2 regions of the Arthrobacter sp. FB24 genome follow, and region 1 is predicted to be linked to the other one. Evidence: riboswitches for the same ligand, from Rfam matches in the RefSeq annotation. Region 1 holds a riboswitch; the other holds the start of a gene.
What was found. Region 1 has a riboswitch for S-adenosylmethionine ahead of metX (homoserine O-acetyltransferase MetX). Riboswitches for the same ligand answer to the same signal wherever they lie in the genome.

Region 1 (5,431 bases):
CTGTGCTCAGCCACGAGCAGCACGGCGCCGCCCCATTCACCACCGACGGCGAAGCCCTGGACGAAGCGCAGGAACACCAGGAGCGCCGGCGCCCAGTAGCCAATCTGCGCGAATGTGGGGAGGCAGCCCATCGCGAAGGTGGAAACACCCACCAGGACGATGCTCAGCTGGAGCAGCTGCTTCCGGCCGAATTTGTCACCGAAGTGGCCGAAAACGATGCCGCCGATCGGGCGGGCAACGAAGCCCACTGCATAGGTGACGAAAGCGGCGATGATCCCGTCCAGCTCAGTGCCGGAGTTGGGGAAGAACATCTTGCCGAAAACCAGGGTGGCCGCTGAGGCGTAGAGGAAGAACTCATACCACTCAACAACGGTGCCGGCCATTGAGGCCGTCACCACTTTCTTCAGCCCTGAGGCTTTGACGTCAGTCTCATCTGCGCGCCTTGCGGCGGAGTTTTGCATGCTCATTGTGAACTCCTTCGGCGTCTCCGTCGACACCATGTGGACCATTCGGTAGCGGTCGCGTGTGATGTGCACCACCAACGCGCCGGTCCCCTAGAGTATGGACTCACATTGCCGCAGGCTCAACGCCATTTTCTGCAGAACAGCTCTGCATAAATGCACATTGAGCCGAGGGGCTAGGCGAAAAAGTTCTGCCTCAGCTGCGCGCTAAGCTGCCCGATTTCAGTCAGGAAACCGTCGTGGCCGATGGGCGCCTCGATGATGTGCACCGGGACGTCGCCCGGCAGTGCCGCCGCCAGTTCGCGGGACTGTGCAGGAAAATACAGCCGGTCGGTGTTAACGGCGGCGATGAAGAACTCAGCCTTGGCCTGGGCCAGCGCGTCCTTGAGCGGGCCGCGTCCCCGGCCGACGTCGTGGCTCATGAGCGCTTCCGTGATGGCGATGTAGCTGTTGGCATCGAAGCGGCGGACCAGCTTGGTGCCCTGATGGTCGAGGTAGCTCTCCACCTGGTAGCGGCCGCGGTCTCCCAGCGAGACTGCCTGAAGCGGGGCTTCGCCGCCCTGGGCGCTCCGGCCGAACCGGGCCTCCAGCTCGTCTGCGGAGCGGTACGTGATGTGCGCGATCCTGCGCGCCAGGGCCAGGCCGGCCTCAGGCTCCGGGCCGCCGTAGTAGTCACCGCCGTTGAAGTTGACGTCCTGGCGGATGGCGAGGGTCTGCGCCTGGGCAAAGGCGATCTGCTCGGCAGTGCTGCTGGCCCCGATGGAAATGACGGCACAGCGCCGGACCCGGTCAGGGAAGCTAACGGCCCATTCCAAGGCGCGGGCTCCACCCAGGGATCCGCCCAGGACGGCGTACCAGCTGTCGATGCCAAGGGCGTCCGCCAACCGGGCCTCGGCCGCAGTGGTGTCGCGCAGGGTCACCAGGGGGAAGCGCGAGCCCCACGGCCTGCCGTCCGGCGCGGGAGTGGAAGGCCCGGTGGAGCCGTAGCAACCGCCCAGGATGTTGATGGAAACCACGAAGTACTTGTCCGTATCAACCGGGGCGCCGGGCCCGGCAAGCTGCTCCCACCAGCCTTCTTCGTCACTGGCTCCCCTGGTAACGTGCGTGCTGCCGGTCAGGGCATGCTGCACCAGCACGGCGTTGGAACGGTCCGCGTTCAGCGTGCCCCACGTCTCGTAGGCGAGTGTGACGTCCGGCAGATGCCCGCCGGCTTCAAGGTCAAGCCCGCCGATGCCCTGGAACCTGACGGTACCGTCGGGGACAGTGCCTGCGGTTTTGCCCGCGGTGGTTTTCACGTCACGGGCTGACAGGCTGTGGCTGGATGTTTCGGGTACACCGCTGCGGGTGACGGCAATCGTCATCTGAGGACCTCTTCTTCGCGCTTGCCTGCCGCCAACTGGCCGGCAGGCCAGGTCTTCACCCGGGGCACCCCGCCGCGAAAGGAGGGTTGCCGGCCAGCAAGCCGGGGCTGTCGCTGGCACTCATGACCTTTAAAGAGTCTACGAAATGCGTCCCCGCAATGGCGAAGAATGTGACAGCAATATGACTCCCGGCGTCGAGACGCCGGGAGTCATACGCGTCAGTCGCCCTTGGCGGCGCGGAAACCGGCGTCGAGGTCGGCGATGATGTCATCGATGTGTTCCAGCCCCACCGAGAGGCGGACCAGGCCCGGCGTGACCCCTGCCACCGCCTGCTGTTCCGCCGTCAGCTGGCTGTGCGTGGTCGACGCCGGGTGGATGACCAGCGAGCGCACGTCACCGATGTTTGCGACATGCGAGTGCAGTTCCAGCGCGTCCACGAACCGCTTGCCGGCCTCGGCCCCGCCAGCGATGTTGAAGGACACGATGGCTCCGGTGCCCTTGGGTCCGTACTTGCGGCCGCGCTCGTACCAGGGGCTGGACGGCAGCCCCGCGTAGGCCACGGATTCGACGTCGGCCCGTGCCTCCAGCCATTCGGCGACGCTCACCGCGTTGGCCACGTGGCGCTCAACGCGCAGGCTCAGCGTTTCCAGGCCCTGGGCGATAAGGAAGGCGTTGAACGGAGAAACGGCCGAGCCGAGGTCCCGCAGGAGCTGGACGCGGGCTTTCAGGATGTAGGAAAGGTTCGCGCCCAAGGCGCCCCCGGCGCCGAGGTCCCGCGCGTAGACAAGCCCGTTGTAGGTGGGGTCCGGGGTGTTGAAGCCGGGAAACTTCTCCGGGTCCTTGCCGAAATCAAAGTTGCCCGAGTCCACGATCACGCCGGCAATGGCGCTGCCGTGCCCGCCAAGGTACTTCGTTGCCGAGTGGACCACAATGTCGGCACCCCATTCCAGCGGCCGGATGAGGTAGGGCGTGGACAGTGTATTGTCCACGATCAGCGGGACACCCGCCTCGTGGGCAACGCCGGAAACGCCTTCGATGTCCAGGACATCCTGGCGCGGGTTGGACACCACTTCGGCAAAGAAAAGCTTGGTGTTTGGCCGGACTGCGTCCTTCCATTGCTGGAGGTTGTCCGGGTCCTCGACGAAGGTCACGGAGATGCCGAACTTCTTCAGGGTGTGGGCCAGCAGGTTGTAGGTGCCGCCATAGAGGCTGGGGCTGGCCACCACGTGATCACCGGCTTCGGCGACGTTGAGGATGGCGAATGTTTCGGCCGCCTGCCCCGAACTGAGCAGCAGCGCCGCCAGGCCGCCCTCAAGGCTGGCCACGCGCTGCTCCACTGCGTCCTGGGTGGGATTGCCGATGCGCGTGTAGATGGGCGCCAGTTCGGCCAGCGCAAAGCGGTTGGCAGCGCTCTCGGCGCTCGGGAACACGAACGACGTCGTCTGGTAGATGGGGAGGGCCCTGGCGCCGGTGGCGCTGTCCGGCTCCTGCCCGGCGTGGATCTGGCGGGTTTCGAAAGACCAGGCATTGGACATTGAAGACTCCTTCTAAAGAAAGGCACCACAGGCGGACGCACGGTATGCCGGGCCGGTTCTGGTGCCGCGCTTGCCGACCGGCGGTTGCCGGAGGCCAGGTCCTCACCCGGGGCACCCCACCGCGGAACGAGGGTTGCCGGCCAGCAAGCCGGGGCTCAATGCTGGCGCTCATGACCTTGACCCAGTGTAGAAACGGAGCAATCCGTCTGAACAGGTTTGTGACGAAGGACGTCGGCCGCATGATTTTCGTGGGCTTCAGGGCCCTCCGCCATGACATCCCATCTCGGTAAGCATACCCTTAGCTGAGAGCTCCATCACAAAGTGCCAAGATGAGGGCATGCGCATGGATCACGTCTCTTACGCCTGTGAACAAGATGGCTTGGCTGCCACCACCGAACGTATTGCAACCGCCCTCGGCGTCGAAGCCGTTAAGGGCGGGGTACACCCCCGATTTGGCACCCGCAACATGATTATCCCGCTCGCCGGGCACAAGTATTTGGAGGTCGTGGAGGTCCTTGACCACCCGGCATCCGACAAGGCTCCGTTCGGGCAGGCTGTCCGGGCACGCTCCGCAGCTGGCGGCGGCTGGATGGGCTGGTGCGTCGAAGTGGACGACCTGGCACCGTTCGAAGAACGCCTCGGCCGCTCGGCTGTCAACGGCAACCGCAAGTTCCCGGACGGCCGCGAACTCGTCTGGAAGCAGATCGGTATCCTGGGCCTCATTGCAGACCCGCAGGTACCCTACATGCTCAAGTGGGAAGGCGACCCGGAGCTTCACCCGTCCAACGCCTACCCGAGCAACGTCAAGATGTCCAGCCTCACCATCGCCGGCTCGGCCGAGCGCGTCACGGAATGGCTCGGGCAACCGGTCGAGAAGCCCTTGGAGGATGTGGCCGTTGAATGGGTCGCCCCGAAGGGGACGCCGGGAATCCTCTCCGTTACGTTCGAAACCGCCTCCGGGGCAGTAACCATCTAGCCCTCTTACACCGTGTGGTCCTCCGGGCCACGGGCAGCGCGCTGCCTTTACGAACTTCGGCCGCTATCAGCGGGTGCCAACGACGTCACCCACCGATAGCGGCCGAATCCTTTTAAGCGGTTGCCGGCTAGCCCAGCCCGATGGCCTTGCCGAAGAGGCTGAAGCCGACGAACGCCACAATGTCCAGCAGCGCGTGGGCGATCACCAGTGGCATGACGCGGCGGGTCTTCGTATAGATCCACGCAAATACCACGCCCATGATGGCGTTGCCGATGAACGGACCGAACCCCTGGTAGAGGTGGTAGCTGCCCCGGAGCATGGAGCTGGCGAAGATGGCCAGCGGCATGCTCCAGCCAAACTTGCCGAGCCGGTCCAGCAGGTACCCCACCACGATGACCTCCTCCACGATCCCGTGCCGTACGGCGGAGAGAATCAGCACGGGGATGGTCCACCAGTAGGCGTCGAGCGCACTGGGGATGATGGCCGTGGTGATGCCCAGCGCCCGTCCGGCGGCGTACAGCCCCAGGGACGGTATGCCGATCAACGCCGCGAGGCCCAGCCCCTGCAGCAGGTCCTTGCCGGGACGGGCGAAGTTGAAACCGAGTTTGCGGAAGGCCGAGGCCCCGGACTCCCCCGCCGTCCGGTGCTCGGTAAGGAAGTAGATGACCAGCACCACCGGCACCAGAGCGAAAACAATGTCCAGCAGCTGGTACGTGAGGTCGAAGTATTCGCGGCTGCTCTGGGAGCGGTTGAGGGTGGAGGTCCCTTCCGCCAGGGGTGCCCGCGTCAGCTTGTCCAGCAACTGCACCACCGAATACACGGCGGACTGCCCCAGCGACAGACCCAGGACAATCCAGACTTCTAACCGCAGACGACGGCGGGAGGGAACCAGCATGTTCCTATCTTGCCTTCACTTTCTGGTTCTTTCCTGTCCGCCGCTTCCGGCCGGTCGCAGGGCAACGCTTCCGCTGAGCCGCGCGGTCCGGGGCCTATGCTTGGAATTTATGAGTGCGCCCGGAAAAATCATCATGATCCGGCACGGCCAGTCCGCCGCCAATGCCGACACCTCCATCTATAACCGGGTGCCCGATTACCGCA
Region 2 (5,431 bases), 1.8 Mb from region 1:
GGATCCTGGACCCCCACGATCCAACCCGTGACGACGGCGACACCGGGCTCACTGCCGAACTGAAACTTGAACAGATCGAGACGCAGACCCGTCCGTGTCTGAACTATGAGGAGCTGCTCCTCCAGATCCGCCAGGGCCGGGCCCTGGCAGATACCGCCGCGGAGAAACACAATGCGCGGGTGGCCGCGCTGGCAACATCGCCGATTGCCTCCACGACGCACACCACACCGAACCCCCGCTATGCCACCATGCAGGAACGCTTTGGCCTCACCGTCCATGAGCAGCTGACCTGCGGTTTCCATGTCCACACCTTCGTCGAATCCCCGGAAGAAGGCGTGGCTGTCATCGACCGGCTCAGGGACAAGCTGGCGGTGCTCACGGCGCTCAGCGCAAATTCGCCGTACTGGAACGGCGTGGAGACCGGCTTCGAGAGTTACCGCACGCAGGCCTGGAACCGCTGGCCGACGTCGGGCCCGTCCCAGATCTTCGGGACGCACTCCATGTACCGCCGCGTGGTCACCCGGCTGCTGGACAGCGGCGTGCTGCTGGACGAGGGCATGATCTATTTTGATGCGAGGCTCTCCCGGAACCACCCCACCGTGGAAGTCCGGGTGGCGGACGTTTGCCTGCAGGCCGAGGACGCCGCCCTGATCGCCGTGCTGGTGCGGGCGCTGGTGGAATCGGCCAGCAGGGAATGGCGGGCCGGTGTAGACCCCGCGCCCGTGCCGACGGTGCTCCTGCGGATGGCCGCGTGGCAGGCAAGCAACTGCGGACTCCGGGGAGACCTTCTGGATTTCGGCACGTTCCGCCCCGCTCCCGCCGAGGAAGTCGTGGAGGCGCTGGTGGACTACGTCGCGCCCGTCCTGGCGGAACAGGACGAGCTGGAACTGGCCTGGGAAGGCGTGCGGAGGATCCTGGACCGGGGGACCGGTTCGGAACAGCAGCGGCTTGCCATGCAGGAATGCCTTGCCGGGAACCCGGAGGCCGCCGCCGGGCTGGCCGCCGTGGTTGCCCACGCGGTGGACGTGAGCATGCGCCGGACCGAAGCCGTCACCGCGCGCGAGAAGGCGCCGGTGCTGCTGCGCGTTCGCCAGTCCTGAACAGGTTCCTACTACCCCGGAGCGCGCTATGGAAACCGAATACGCAACAGTCGCCGGCCACGATGTCACCACCATCACCTGCGTCTGCGGAAACACCGTCAGCGACGAAGGGCTGATCCAGGCCAACTCCGAAGGCATGCCCGTCCACCTTGGCGAGGGCACTCCTGTCCCGGCCGGACTGGCCGAGTGGCCCGGGGATGAGGACCTCTACACGCTGTGCCCGGCATGCGGCCGCGTCTACCATGACACCGTCATCGAAGAGACCGGCACCGCGCCAGTCGCCTTCACTGTGGACGTTGCGGCCGCCCCGATAGCTGAAGCGATCCGCCTGCACTGGGAGCTGGACACCTGACTTTCGGCGCGGCAGGTCTTCGTAGCTTGGCGCTGATCAGGGGCGGGATGGTCAGATCTGTTTGAGCGCCTGCTCCAGGTCGCGGATGAGGTCGTCAACATCCTCGAGTCCTACCGACAGGCGGACCACGCCGTCGCTCAACCCGATGGCGGCCCGGCCATCCGGCCCCATGGCACGGTGCGTGGTGGTGGCCGGGTGGGTGATGAGCGTCTTGGCATCGCCGAGGTTGTTGGAGATGTCGATGATCCGCAGCGCGTCCAGCAGGGCAAAGGCTGCTTCCTTCGCCGTGCGGCCCGCCGACGGCAGAAGCTCCAGCGTGAGCACGGTACCGCCGGCCTTCATCTGCCTGGCCGCCAGCTCAAACTGCGGGTGGGACTTCAGCAGCGGGTACTTGACCCAGCTGACCGCCGGCTGGCCTTCCAGCCACTCGGCCAGGCGAAGCGCGGAGGCCGAGGAATGGTTGACGCGCAGCGCCATGGTTTCCAGGCCCTTCGTCAGCACCCAGGCGTTGAAGGCTGAAAGCGCCGGCCCGGTGTGGCGCATCAGCTGCTTGACCGGGCCTTCGATGAACTCCTTGGTGCCCAGGATGGCGCCGCCAAGGACCCGCCCCTGGCCGTCAATGTGCTTGGTGCCGGAGTACACCACCACATCCGCGCCGAGCTCCCCGCAGCGCTGCAGCAGGGGGGTGGCAAAGACATTGTCGACGACGACGGTCGCCCCGGCAGCGTGGGCCAGTTCGCTGACCGCGGCGATGTCCACGATCTCCTGCATCGGGTTCGACGGCGACTCGAAGAAGACCGCCGTCGTCGGTTCCGCCAAAGCGGTCCGCCACTGTTCCAGGTCCGGGCCGTCCACGAACACCGTTTCGACGCCCCACCGGGGCAGGATCTCGTTCAAAATGACAAAGCAGGAGCCGAACAGCGACCGGGCGGCAACCACCCGGTCACCGGCAGCCAGCAGGGCACCCAGTGCCGTAAAGACGGCGGACATGCCGGACGCCGTCGCAAAGCACGCTTCGGTGCCCTCGAGCAGCCGGAGGCGTTCCTGGAAGGTGGCCACGGAGGGGTTGCCGTACCGGGAGTACACAAACCGTTCGTCCTCGCCGGTGAATGCCCGCTCGGCAGCTGCCGCGGATTCGTAGACGAACCCCGAGTTGAGGAAGATCGGCTCGGCGGTCTCCTGGAAATTGGTGCGGTCAAGTCCGCCGCGGACAGCCTGGGTGTCAGGGCTCCAGCCAGCGGCGTCGGGATTGAAGGTCACTTAGTTCTTTCCGAGATTGGTGGGCAGGCCGCGGTTCTTCCAGCCGTTGACGGTGCGTTCGCCGTAACGGTCCGGTTCGCCTTCGAAGCCTTCGAGGACGTTGTAGGCGGTGAACCCGGCCCGGGTGGCGGCAATGGCCGCGGCAACGGACCGGACACCGGAACGGCAGAGGAACACCAGTTCGACGCCGGAGTCCTCGGGGGCCTGCTGCTTCAGCTGGTCGACAAAATCCGGGTTGGGGATGCCGCCGGGGAAGGTCCACTGGATAAAGAGGGGATCGTTATCCGTGGCTTTGGTGTCCGGGATGCCGATGTGCGCCCACTCGCCCTCAGTGCGGACATCCACCAGGACGGCGCCCTGCTCCAGTTTGGCCCAGGCGTCCTGCGGGCTCAGGTCTCCGGCGTAGCTCATGCGTGGCCCTCGAAGCCTTCGCCCGGGAAGTCGGCGTCGAACTCAAGTTCGTCCACTGCGGTTGCCACCGCCGCGTCGGAGCTGGCGACTGCCTCGGGCAGGATCACGGCCTGGGCAACGATCACGCTGGTGCCGTTGAAGGTTGCCGCCGGGCCTCCGTGCAGGACATAGCCGTCGGCCAGTGCTGCGGAGATGCGCTCGCAGAACGAGCGGTCGTCGGGGCCGGTGATGAGCCGGTAGGCCAGCCTTTCCTGCGGCAGTGCCAGGGCCGGTTGTTCCTGGCCGGCGGCGTCTGGTTCGGCTGCCGGGGCCAGCTGTGCGGGTGCGTCGGACACGACGGATCTCCTTCTCTCACGCTTGCAATTCGAATATCGATATGCCGAGTATTCACCTGAGGCACCCCGCCGTGGAAGGAGGGTTGCCGACCGGCCAGTCAGGGCTTGGCGCCGGTTCTCATTACTCCCCAAAAACGTAACACTTACGACGGCGGCCCGCACCGCCGTCGTCGTCATCTTCCGTAACGGGAACGCCCGCACCGCGGCCCCGCATCCGCCCCGGCGGTACCCCCGGCTGCAGTTACAAAAGACCCTGCCGGGGGGATAATGACGGGAGATGAACCGCTGTAACGCCGGATGAAATCAGGCAGCCGTGAATGAATCGAATCGGAATACAGGCAGTCCCATGCTGCACTTCGGTTGGTTTGTGGGTCACGGGTTCGGCGTCCAGGGGTGGGGTACGCCCGGGTATGGCATCGGGTACGACTGGAAAAAACCCGCCCTGTACCAGCACGCCGTGCGGGAATTCGAGCGGGCAGGGCTGGACCTTTTCATCATCGAGGACTCGCTCACCGTACCGGACACGTACGGCGGAAGCGCCAAGGTGTCGCTGGCGCAGGCGTCCTTTGCGCCGAAGCACGATCCGCTGGCACTGGTGCCCTACCTGCTCTCCGCCACGGAACACCTGGGCATTGTTCCCACGGTGAGTGCGTCCTTCTACCCGCCGTTCACCGCTGCCCGGCTCCTGGCCACGCTGCAGCATTTCTCCAGCGGCCAGCTGGGCTGGAACGTGGTGACCTCCGGCAGCGATCTTGCTGCGCAGAACTACGGGCTGGACCAGCAGATCGAGCATGACCTCCGCTATGAGAAGGCGGAGGAATTCGTGGACGTGGTGCGCAAGCTCTGGCGCAGCTGGGAGCCGGACGCCATTGTCGAGGATCCGGACGCCGGCATCTTTGCCGACCATACGAAGGTCCATCCGATCAACCACGACGGCCAATTCTTCAAGGTCCGGGGCCCGCTCAACACCGCGCCGCTGCCTGAGGAACCGGTGCTGGTGCAGGCCGGGGCGTCCCCGCGGGGCAAGGCTTTCGCGGGCGGCAACGCGGACGTCGCAATTGCCCTCGCCAGGGGCGCGGACGGCATGAGGGCCTACCGTGATTCGATCCGGGCCGAGGCGGCCGCGGCGGGGCGGGACCCCGACGACGTCAAGGTGCTGTTTGTCCTCAAACCCACCGTGGTGGGCTCCCGGGCCGAAGCGGACGAGCTCCGGGAGCAGCGCCGCCAGCTCACGCAGCGCGACATCGACAGCCAGCTGAACTCCATCTCCTACCTCTCCGTGATCGACTTCCAGCAGTTCGACCTCGACGCCCCGCTCCCCGAGCTCACCACGAACAGCAACCAGGGCACCCTGGATCATTTCGCCAAGGCGGGTCCTCCCGGGTCCACGCTGCGCCAGCTCCTGCAGGCCCGCAGCGGCGGCGCCGGGGACAGCATCATCGGCACGGCCGAGGAAATTGCCGACTACCTCGAAGAAACCGGCGTGCAGGTGGGCGGGGACGGCTTCCTGTTCTCGGGTTTCGTTGATCCGGCCACCGTTCATGGTGTGCTGGACCGGCTGGCCCCGGTGCTGCGACGCCGCGGGCTGCTCCGGACAAGCTATGGCGACGGCGGCTTCCGCCGGAACCTGCTGGACTTCTAGTGCCATGGGCGGCGGCAGCGGAGAGTTCCTGATCGGCACGGCGCACCTGCGCGCCAGGGACGTCGCCGAAGCCGCGGCTGATCCCGCCGTTAAGTTCGTCCTGAGCGTGGACGCCCTGGAGCTGATCGGGCTCTCGCGTGAGGTGGTGCAGCAGGCCATCGACTCCGGCCACCGCGTCTACGGACTCAATACGCTGCTGGGATCCGGGCGGGACACCGCCGTGGAGAAGAAGTCGATCCTCGCCTACCAGGTGCAGGTGGTGAGGTACCACAACAGCGGGGTGGGCGTGTTTCTCGGCGCCGATGAGGTCCGGGCCGTGATCCTGGCGAGG

Region 2: another riboswitch for S-adenosylmethionine. It lies ahead of ARTH_RS19540 (DUF1737 domain-containing protein); the one in region 1 lies ahead of metX (homoserine O-acetyltransferase MetX).

What each region holds. Positions count from the first base shown of each region.
Region 1 is NC_008541.1:1,475,805-1,481,235, reverse strand. It holds gene ARTH_RS06685 (MFS transporter) at 1-467, opposite strand, end outside; gene metX (homoserine O-acetyltransferase MetX) at 638-1,822, opposite strand; SAM riboswitch class IV at 1,835-1,950, opposite strand; gene ARTH_RS06675 (bifunctional o-acetylhomoserine/o-acetylserine sulfhydrylase) at 2,041-3,357, opposite strand; SAM riboswitch class IV at 3,419-3,533, opposite strand; gene ARTH_RS06670 (VOC family protein) at 3,695-4,333, shown strand; gene ARTH_RS06665 (CPBP family intramembrane glutamic endopeptidase) at 4,461-5,228, opposite strand; gene ARTH_RS06660 (histidine phosphatase family protein) at 5,338-5,431, shown strand, end outside.
Region 2 is NC_008541.1:4,340,291-4,345,721, reverse strand. It holds gene ARTH_RS19560 (glutamate--cysteine ligase 2) at 1-1,100, shown strand, start outside; gene ARTH_RS19555 (hypothetical protein) at 1,129-1,452, shown strand; gene ARTH_RS19550 (O-succinylhomoserine sulfhydrylase) at 1,504-2,712, opposite strand; gene ARTH_RS19545 (rhodanese-like domain-containing protein) at 2,713-3,123, opposite strand; gene ARTH_RS19540 (DUF1737 domain-containing protein) at 3,120-3,389, opposite strand; SAM riboswitch class IV at 3,472-3,584, opposite strand; gene ARTH_RS19535 (NtaA/DmoA family FMN-dependent monooxygenase) at 3,805-5,100, shown strand; gene ARTH_RS19530 (aromatic amino acid ammonia-lyase) at 5,105-5,431, shown strand, end outside.